One region of the Cellulosimicrobium composti genome, then DNA from elsewhere that is predicted to be linked to it. Evidence: predicted binding sites of a transcription regulator. Region 1 holds the regulator's gene; the other holds the start of a gene.
The links. The regulator LexA, encoded in region 1, represses DNA repair genes until DNA is damaged. The targets are predictions, from matches to a motif close to TCGAACANNTGTTCGA.

Region 1 (5,045 bases):
GGTCCCGGCGCGGCGTCAGCCGAGCGGTGCGGCGTCGCGGTCCGCCGCCACCTCCGGGTCGGCGGACGTGCCGCGGCTCGCCGCCGACTCGCGCTCCTCCCGCTCGACGCGCAGCGACGTGATCGCGCTCTCGAAGTCCTCGAGCGAGTCGAACGCCTGGTAGACGCTCGCGAAGCGCAGGTAGGCGACCTCGTCGAGCTCACGCAGCGGACCGAGGATCGCGAGGCCGATCTCGTACGCGTCGAGCTCGGCGCTGCCGCTCGCCCGGATCGTCTCCTCGACGCGCTGCGCCAGCACCGCGAGGTCGTCCTCGTTGACCGGTCGGCCCTGGCACGCCTTGCGCACGCCGTTGACGATCTTCTCGCGCGAGAACGGCTCGGTCACGCCCGAGCGCTTGACGACGGACAGGCTCGCGGTCTCGATGGTGGTGAAGCGCCGGTTGCACTCGGGGCACTGACGGCGCCGTCGGATCGAGGACCCGTCGTCGGACGTGCGCGAGTCGACGACGCGGGAGTCCGCGTGACGGCAGAACGGGCAGTGCATGGCGGGCTCCTCCGCGGGTCGCGCCGACAGGTCGGCGCGACGAACGTATGCCGTCGCGGCCGGGCCGTGCAACACGCTCGCGTGCGACGTGCGTCTCGCCCGCGCTACCCCTCCTCGACGGGGAGGAGGAGCTTCTGGCCCGCCTGGACGCCGGACGACGACAGCCCGTTGAGCTCCACGAGACCGCTGACGACGTCGCGAAGGTCCTCTCCCGGGGCCGCGACGCCCTGCGCCAGCTCCCAGAGCGTCTCGCCCGAGCTCACGACGTGCACCCGGACCTCGACGGGCTCGCCGGGCCCGCTCGCGACGGCGACGCCCACGCGCGCGGCGAGCACGAGGACCAGGGCTGCGAGCAGCACGAGGACGACACGGCCGCGCCGCGTGAGCCGCAGCGGCGCCTCGTCGTGCCGCGCGCGCTCCGTGCGGCCGCTCGCGAGGGCGACCGGCCCCGCCATGATTCCCACCGCCTGCATGTCTCCTCCGTCCCGACCGCGAGCCCGATCGCCTTCCCCGGTCGATCGGACCCGCCGCCCGTCGCGTGCGGCGCCCGACCCATGGTCGAACACCTGTACGTAGAACATCTGTACGAAGGTCTATCACGAACGACCGACAGAGTCGAGACATGCTCGAACAGGTGTTTGATTCGTGTCGCAACCTCCCCTAGCCTGGGGTCAGGTCGGTTCGCCGGACATGTCCGCTCGGACCTGGGGAGACGACCGAGGGCCCGGGGCGCACGCCCCGGGGTGGGGTGGCCGCGGGCACGCGTTGCGCCGGCGGCCCGCGACGGACGAGGGCGGAGCGACCATGGCGGGACGAGGCACGGACAGCGCACGAGGGCTCGCCGAGGTGCGCGAGCTCCCGGACGGCTCGGCGGGCGGCGACGGGCTCACGCCGCGCCAGCGGCTCGTGCTCGAGACCATCCGCGCGTGCGTCGAGCAGCGCGGCTACCCGCCGAGCATGCGCGAGATCGGCGAGGCCGTCGGCCTCACGAGCCCGTCCTCCGTGAAGCACCAGCTCACGACGCTCGAGCGCAAGGGCTTCCTGCGCCGCGACCCCAACCGGCCGCGCGCGATCGAGGTCGTCCAGCCGGACGACTCCCGGCGGGCGACGCCCCTCTCGGTCGCCGGCACCGCGCCCGAGCCCGCGTACGACGAGTCCCGCCCCGCGCCGTCGTACGTCCCGGTCGTGGGCCGCATCGCGGCCGGTGGCCCGATCCTCGCCGAGCAGGTCGTCGAGGACGTGTTCCCCCTCCCCCGCCAGCTCGTCGGCGACGGCGAGCTCTTCCTCCTGCGGGTCCAGGGCGACTCGATGGTCGACGCGGCGATCTGCGACGGCGACTGGGTCGTCGTGCGGCGCCAGCCGGTCGCCGAGAACGGCGAGATCGTCGCGGCGATGATCGACGGCGAGGCCACGGTCAAGAGCCTGCGCCGCGCCGACGGCCACGTGTGGCTCATGCCGCACAACGCCGCGTACGACCCGATCCCGGGCGACGACGCCCAGGTGCTCGGGCGCGTCGTCTCGGTCCTGCGCAGCCTGTGAACCGGCACGGCCTCTGAGGGCGCGAGAGCCGGGTGGTCGGCGGACCACCCGGCTCTCGTGTCCTCGGGCCCCGTGCCGCCCTCGCTCGGGCCGGGCCGCCGTCGCGCCCGCGCGGGGTCAGAGCCCGAAGCGTCGTGCGACGGCGCGCAGCGACTCCGCGGACGCGCGCAGGCCCGCGAGCTCGTCGTCCGCGAGCGGCACCCCCACGCGCTCGACGGCCCCGCGCCGATCCACGAGGGTCGGCAGGGAGAGGCACACGTCCTCGAGGCCGTAGGCGCCGTCGAGGAGCGTCGAGACGGGCAGGACGCGGTGCTCGTCGTCGAGCACGGCCTCGATGATGCGCGTCCCCGCGAGCCCGACCGCGTAGTTGGTCGCACCCTTGCCCTCGATGATCCGGTACGCCGACTGCACGACCTCGCGCGCGATGTCGTCGCGGACGTCGGCCGTGAGCGGTCCACGGCCTGCGATGCCCTGCCACTCGAGCAGCGGCACGCCGCCGATGGTCGCGGAGCTCCACAGGGGGATCTCGGTGTCGCCGTGCTCCCCCGCGATGTACGCGTGGACGTTCTGCACCGCCACGCCGCAGTGCTGGGCGACGAGGAAGCGCAGTCGCGAGGAGTCGAGGACGGTCCCGCTGCCGAAGAGCTGCGACGGCGGCAGGCCGGAGAACTTGAGCGCCGCGTACGTGACGATGTCCACGGGGTTGGTGACCATGACGTAGACCGCGTCGGGCGCGACCTCGACGAGCCCGGGCAGGATCGTGCGCATGAGGCCGATCGTGCCCTCGGCGAGGTCGAGCCGCGTCTGCCCGGGCTTCTGCTTGGCGCCCGCGGTCACGACCACGACGTCGGCACCCGCGCACACCGCGACGTCGTCGGAACCCTCCACGCGCGCCATCGGCATGAACTGGATCCCGTGCTGAAGGTCGAGCACCTCGGCCTCGACCTTCGCACGGTTGACGTCGAGCAGCGCGACCGTGCGCGCCGCCCCGCGCATGAGGGCCGCGTACGCGAGCGTCGACCCGACCGCGCCCGCGCCGACGATGGCGAGCTTCGTGGTGCGGGCCCCGCCTCCCGGACCGCCCGTGGTCGCGCCGCCGGTGCCCTGCGGGGACGTGCTCGTCGTCATCTCGCCTCCGTGAAGTCGCTGGAAGGCCTCAGCCTAGGGCGGCGAGGCGACGGAGCGCACCAGCGGCGACGTCGCGGTCGGTCGTCTGCCAGAACGGGGGCATCGACCGGGTGAGGAACGTGCCGTACCGGGCGGTGACGAGGCGCGGGTCGAGGACCGCGACCACGCCGCGGTCCTCCGTGGAGCGCACGAGGCGACCGGCGCCCTGCGCGAGCAGGAGCGCGGCGTGCGTCGCGGACACCTGCATGAACCCGTTGCCGCCGGCCGCCTCGACCGCGCGCGCCCGCGCCGACTTCACGGGGTCGTCCGGGCGCGGGAACGGGATGCGGTCGATGAGGACGAGCGAGCACGAGGGGCCGGGCACGTCGACCCCCTGCCAGAGCGAGAGCGTGCCGAACAGGCACGTGGCGGGGTCGGCGGCGAACTCCCGCACGAGCGTCGGGAGCTGGTCGTCGCCCTGGCACAGGACCGGCACGTCGAGCCGCTCGCGCATCGCCTCGGCCGCCGCGACGGCGGCGCGGCGCGACGAGAACAGCCCGAGGGTGCGCCCGCCGGCGGCCTCGACGAGCGTCGCGATCTCGTCGAGCTGGTGCTCCGTCGCGGCCTCGCGCCCGGGGGTCGGCAGCCGCTTGGCGACGTAGAGGATCCCCTGGCGCGCGTAGTCGAACGGGCTGCCGACGTCGATCCCGCGCCAGCGCGGCGCCTCGTCGTCACCGGTTCCTGTCGCGCCGAGGCCGAACGTGCGCGCGACCGCGTCGAAGCTCCCGCCGAGCGCGAGCGTCGCGGACGTGAAGACGCCCGTGCGCTCGGCGAGGAGGTGCGTGCGGATGAGGCCCGCGACGCCGAGCGGTGCGGCGTGCAGGCGGCTCGCGCCCTCGCCGAACCGGTCGGCCGTCCAGCCGCCCTCGCCGGGCCGCGAGCACCAGAGCACGTCGTGGCCCGTCGGGTCCGCGGCCATGCGCTCGGCGACCTCGAAGAGCTGGAGCATGGTCGACTGCGCCATCTTCAGCCCGCTGTCGGGCTGCGCGGGCTTCGTCACGCCCGTCTCGGGCTTGAGGGACGACAGGACCTCGCGCGCCGCGTCGCGCACCGCCGCGACCGCCGCGCGCGCCCCGTCCGGGAGCCCCTCGGGGAACCGCTCCGCCGGCAGCGCGCCGACGACCGTCCCGAACGCCGCGGAGGCCGCGTCGAGCGCGTCCGTCGTCACCCCGCCGTGGCGGCGCGCGAGACGTGCCGCGCTCTCGATCGCCGGGACGGACAGGTCGACGGTCGCGGCCGCGGTCACGCGGTCGGCGAGCTCGTGCGCCTCGTCGACGACGAGCACGTCGTGCTCGGGCAGCACCCCGGGCGACCCCATCGCGGCGATGCCGAGCATCGCGTGGTTCGTCACGACGACGTCCGCCTCGCGCGCGGCGGCGCGCGCCTTCTCGGGGAAGCACTCCGCGAGGAGCGGGCAGCGCTGGCCGAGGCACTCGAGCGCCGTGACCGAGACCTGCCGCCACGCCTTGTCGCTGACGCCGGGCACGAGGTCGTCGCGGTCGCCCGTCGACGTCTCGTCCGCCCACTCGCGCAGACGCACGACCTGCTCGCCGAGGGCCGCGGCGCTCGTCCCGCCGCGCGCCGCCGGGTGGTCGGCCGCGCCCGCGGACTCGCCCGGCAGGTCGAAGAGGGTCGGCTCGTCCGTCGGGTAGCCGCCCGCGATCTTGTGCACGCACAGGTAGTTGTGCCAGCCCTTGAGGAGCGCGATGGACGCCGGCCGCGGGAGACGGTCCGCGACGGCGTCGGCGACGAGCGGCAGGTCCCGGGTGATCACCTGGCGTTGGAGGGCGAGCGTC
Region 2 (5,045 bases), on a different contig from region 1:
CGTGTCCTGTTCTGTGCGGGATCTGCGCGCAGTCTAGGCGTGCGCGCACGGTTCACCAACGAGCCGTCTCGCCGCGGAGTTCCGCCCGCTCGGATCCCGACCATTCTAGGGCCTGGTCGGCAGGGCCTGTGACCGCCGTCACGGGCCGGCCCCGCCGGGGCTCCCGTCAGGCGTCGAACAGCGTCCCGCCCTCGCGCGGCGGGGTGAGCCCGAGGTGGGCCCACGCGGCCGGCGTCGCGACCCGCCCGCGCGGGGTCCGCCCGATCAGCCCCTCACGGACGAGGTACGGCTCGGCGACCGTCTCGACCGTCTCCGCCTCCTCGCCGACCGTGACCGCGAGCGTCGTCAGGCCCACGGGACCGCCGTTGAACCGCGTGCACAGCGCCGTGAGCACGGCGCGGTCGAGCCGGTCCAGGCCGATGGGGTCCACCTCGTAGACCTCGAGGGCCGCGCGCGCGGCGGCCAGGTCCATGCTGCCGTCGCCGCGCACCTGCGCCCAGTCGCGCACGCGCCGCAGGAGACGGTTGGCGATGCGCGGCGTGCCGCGCGAGCGCCCGGCGATCTCGCGTGCCGCGTCCGCGTCGAGCGAGACGCCGAGCAGCCCCGCGGACCGCGCGAGCACGCGCTCGAGCTCGTCGCTCGAGTAGAAGTCGAGGTGGCCGGTGAACCCGAACCGGTCGCGCAGGGGCGCGGGGAGCAGACCGGCGCGCGTCGTCGCGCCCACGGCGGTGAACGGCGGCAGGGACAGGGGGATCGCGCTCGCCCCGGCGCCCTTGCCCACGACGACGTCGACGCGGAAGTCCTCCATCGCCATGTAGAGGAGCTCCTCGGCCGGGCGCGCGAGCCGGTGGATCTCGTCGATGAAGAGCACCTCGCCCTCCTCGAGCGAGGACAGCACGGCCGCGAGGTCGCCCGCGTGCTGGATCGCCGGCCCGGACGTGACGCGCAGCGACGTGCCGAGCTCCGCCGCGATGATCATGGCGAGCGTCGTCTTGCCGAGCCCGGGCGGCCCGGACAGGAGCACGTGGTCGGGCGAGCTGCCGCGCGCGAGCGCGGCCTGGAGGACGAGCGAGAGCTGGTCGCGCACGACGGCCTGGCCGACGAACTCCTCGAGGCGGCGCGGGCGCAGCGCCGCCTCGGCCGCGCGCTCGAGGTCGTCCGCACCCGCCGCGACGATGCGCTCGGACGAGAAGGTCCCGTCTCCCCCGAGGTCGCCGACGCCCACCTGGTCGAAGGTCGCCATGCTCAGCCCCTCGGTCCGCCGAGCACGCGCAGCGCGGCGCGCAGCGCCCCGGCCACGTCCGGCGCCTCGACGACGTCGACGCCCGCCTCGGCGAGCACGGTCGCGACCGCGTCGTCGGCGGCCTTGAGGTTCCAGCCGAGGCCGACGAGGGCCTCGACCACCTGGTCGCGGCGGTCGTCGACACGCCGCGGGGCACCCGACGCGGCGGCCCCGGGCTCGGGGGCGTCCGCGCCCGTGGGCGGCCCGAGCTTGTCCCCCAGCTCGAGCGCGATGCGCTGGGCGCCCTTCTTGCCGATCCCGGGCACGCGCACGAGCGCGGCGATGTCGCCCCCGGCGACGGCGCGGCGCAGCGCGTCCGGCGTGTGGACCGCGAGCATCGCGAGCGCGAGGCGCGGGCCGACGCCGCTCACGGTCTGCACGGTCTCGAACACGGCGCGCTCGTCGTCGTCGGCGAAGCCGTAGAGCGTGAAGGAGTCCTCGCGGACGACGAGGCTCGTCGCGAGCCGCGCGGTCTCGCCGACGCGCAGACCGGCGAGCGTGGCGGGCGTGGCGTGGACGAGGTAGCCCACCCCGGAGACCTCGAGCACGGCGCGGTCGAGCTGGACGCTCGCCACGACGCCGCTCAGGGACGCGATCACGCAGGCTCCTCTCCCGGCCGGCGGTACCGGCCTGGTCCGATGGTCCGCCGGGCCCGACGACCGCCGTCGGGCGGCGCTCCGCGGAGCGCGTCGAACACCCGTACGACCGCGGTCACTCTAGCAAGGGTCGCCCACGCACCGGACGAGCGACACGAGGGCCGTCACCGCGGCGCCCGGCGCCCCTTGGCCGCGTGCTCGGCCGCCGCCCACGCACGCTGCGCGGGCGTCAGCTCGTGCCGCTCGCCGCCCTGCAGCGCGCCGGCGGGGCGCCACAGGTGGCAGATGGCGAGCGCGAGCGCGTCGGCCGCGTCCGCGGGCTTCGGTGGCTCCGCGAGCCCGAGGATGCCGGCGACCATGCGCTGGACCTGCTCCTTGCCCGCGCGCCCGCTCCCGGTCACCGCGGCCTTGACCTCCGACGGCGTGTGCAGCGCGACGGGGACGCCGCGCCGGGCCGCGCCGACCATGGCGAGCCCCGCGGCCTGGGCCGTGCCCATGACCGTCCCGACGTTGTGCTGGGCGAACACGCGCTCGACCGCGACGACGTCGGGCACGTGCTCGTCGAACCACGCGTCGAGCCGCTCCGCGATGCGCAGCAGGCGCAGGTCCACGCTGAGCTCGGGGTCCGTCCGGATCACGCCGACGGCCACGAGCTCGGCCCGCCGCCCCCGCGCGGAGTCCACCACCCCGACACCGCACCGGGTCAGCCCAGGGTCCACTCCGAGAACGCGCACGCCGCTACCCTCCCACGACCCGACGACGAAACCCGGACGCCCCGCGGGCCGCGGACCACGGCGAGCCGAAGCGGGCGGGGCGGGTGAGGTGCGCGCGGTCGTGGCGGGCCTGGCGGGAGCGGCGCGAGGAACGAGCGCCGCGGATGGTAGACCGCGCGCACCTCGCTCGCCCCGCCACCCAGAGCGACCACGCCGTCGGCCTCGGTGACCGAACCAGCGAGATCAGTCGTCGTTCTCGAGCTCCGCCATGACCTCGTCCGACGCGTCGAAGTTCGCGTAGACGTTCTGCACGTCGTCGCTGTCCTCGAGGGCGTCGATGAGGCGCAGGATCTTGCGCGCGCCCTCGGCGTCGACCTCGACCTCCATGGACGGGTGCCAGATCGAGTCGGCGGAGTCGTACTCGATGCCCGCCTCCTGGATCGCGGTGCGCACGGCGACGAGGTCGCTCGCCTCGCACAGCACCTCGATGACGTCGCCCGCGTCGGTGACCTCCTCGGCGCCCGCGTCGAGCGCGGCGAGCATGACGTCGTCCTCGGTCACGCCGTCGGCCTTGGGCACGACGACGAGGCCCTTGCGCGAGAACAGGTAGGACACTGAGCCGGGGTCGGCGAGGTTGCCGCCGTTGCGGCTGAACGCGAGGCGCACCTCGGAGGCGGCGCGGTTCTTGTTGTCGGTGAGGCACTCGACGAGCACGGCGATGCCGTTGTTGCCGTAGCCCTCGTACATGATCGTCTGGTAGTCGACGGCGTCGGCGCCCTCGCCGGAGCCGCGCTTGACGGCGCGGTCGATGTTGTCGTTGGGCACCGACGACTTCTTGGCCTTCTGGATGGCGTCGAAGAGGGTCGGGTTGCCCGCGGGGTCACCGCCGCCCGTGCGGGCGGCCACCTCGATGTTCTTGATGAGCTTCGCGAAGAGCTTGCCGCGCTTGGCGTCGATGGCCGCCTTCTTGTGCTTGGTCGTGGCCCACTTGGAGTGCCCTGACATGCGTTCCTACCCCTTCGCGATTCTGACGAACAGCTCGTGCACGCGCGTGTCCCCGGAGATCTCCGGGTGGAACGAGGTGGCGAGCAGCGATCCCTGCTGGACTGCGACGATCCTACCGGCGGCGGCCGCGGGGATGCCGGGGGCCTCCTCGTCGGGGATGCGCGCGAGCACCCGGACGCCGGGTCCGACGTCCTCGACCCACGGCGCGCGGATGAACACGGCGTGCACGGACCCGGTCGCCCCGTCCGGGACCGTGCCCTGCTCGTCGGCCGCGCCGCCCGGCGCGAGGCCCTCGAACGGGAGGTCGGTCTCGAACGAGTCGACCTGGCGGCCGAACGCGTTGCGGCGCACGGTCACGTCGAGCCCGCCGAGGGTGCGCTGGTCGGCCGTGCCGCCGAGGATGTGGTCGGCGAGCAGGATCATCCCGGCGCACGAGCCGTAGACGGGCAGACCCTCGCGGATCCGGGCGCGCAGCGGCTCGGCGAGGTCGAAGATCCGCAGGAGCTTGTCGATGGTGGTCGACTCGCCCCCGGGGAGCACGAGCCCGTCGACCGCGGCGAGCTCCTCGGGGCGGCGCACGCCGACCGTGCGGGCGCCCGCGGACTCGAGCGCGGCGCGGTGCTCGCGCACGTCGCCCTGGAGGGCGAGGACACCGATCGTGATCGTCACGAGGGGTGATGATACGTCGGCGGGCGGCCGTTCCGGCCGCGACGGTTGCTAGCCTCGCGGTCGTGACCTACCCGCCCGGACCGCCCGCCCCGCCTCCCGGCCCGCAGGGCCCGTACCCGGCCCCCGGGTATCCCGGCCCGGGGTACGCCGGTCTGCCGGCCCCGTACCCGGGCGCCGCGCCGCGCCCACCGCGCCCGCCCCGCAGCACGAAGGGTGCGACGGCGCTCGTCGTGGTCGGCGCCGTCGTGATGGTCCTCGCGCTCGTCGCGGGCGTCCTCGGCGCGACGACGTTCGTGCGCGCCCTGCCCACGGGCGTGGTCGACGCCACGGGCCGTCCCGGCTCGGACGCGCTCGCGTCGGGCGACGTGCCCGGCGAGGCGGAGGTCGACCTGGTGGGCGGTCAGCCGTACACCGTGTGGGCGGTGCGCCCGGCCGGCGACGACGGGTTCTCGGTCGCCGACGTCACGGTGACGTGTCCCGACGGCGAGCTCGGGGTGGGCTGGCCGGCGGTGACGGGCAACGCGGGTCTCGGCGCGTACGAGGCGACCACGGTCGCGGAGGTGAGCGCAGCGACGTCGCAGCGCTGCACGGTGGCCGTCGCCGCGGGCTCGTCCGACCCCGGGACGACGTTCGTGGTGACGGAGGGCTGGCGGTTCGGCGAGTTCTTCACGACGATCGGCGGCACGGTCCTGCTGTGGTTCGTCGCCGTCGGCGGCGGGCTGCTCGGCGTGGGGCTGCTGGTCGGCGGGATCGTCTGGCGGGTCCTGGCGCGCCGACCGT

Region 2: ruvA (Holliday junction branch migration protein RuvA) is a predicted target of LexA. The motif match lies at 1,972-1,987, and genes of this name have one in related genera.

The regions. Positions count from the first base shown of each region.
Region 1 covers NZ_JAAFAN010000040.1:15,153-20,197, reverse strand. Annotated here, with positions in the region: gene nrdR (transcriptional regulator NrdR) at 16-543, opposite strand; gene GYH36_RS12410 (LysM peptidoglycan-binding domain-containing protein) at 648-1,016, opposite strand; gene lexA (transcriptional repressor LexA) at 1,348-2,082, shown strand; gene GYH36_RS12400 (L-lactate dehydrogenase) at 2,200-3,210, opposite strand; gene GYH36_RS12395 (ATP-dependent DNA helicase) at 3,239-5,045, opposite strand, start outside.
Region 2 covers NZ_JAAFAN010000016.1:12,573-17,617, reverse strand. Annotated here, with positions in the region: gene ruvB (Holliday junction branch migration DNA helicase RuvB) at 167-1,243, opposite strand; gene ruvA (Holliday junction branch migration protein RuvA) at 1,246-1,881, opposite strand; gene ruvC (crossover junction endodeoxyribonuclease RuvC) at 2,043-2,612, opposite strand; gene GYH36_RS06685 (YebC/PmpR family DNA-binding transcriptional regulator) at 2,835-3,596, opposite strand; gene pdxT (pyridoxal 5'-phosphate synthase glutaminase subunit PdxT) at 3,603-4,265, opposite strand; gene GYH36_RS06675 (hypothetical protein) at 4,328-5,045, shown strand, end outside.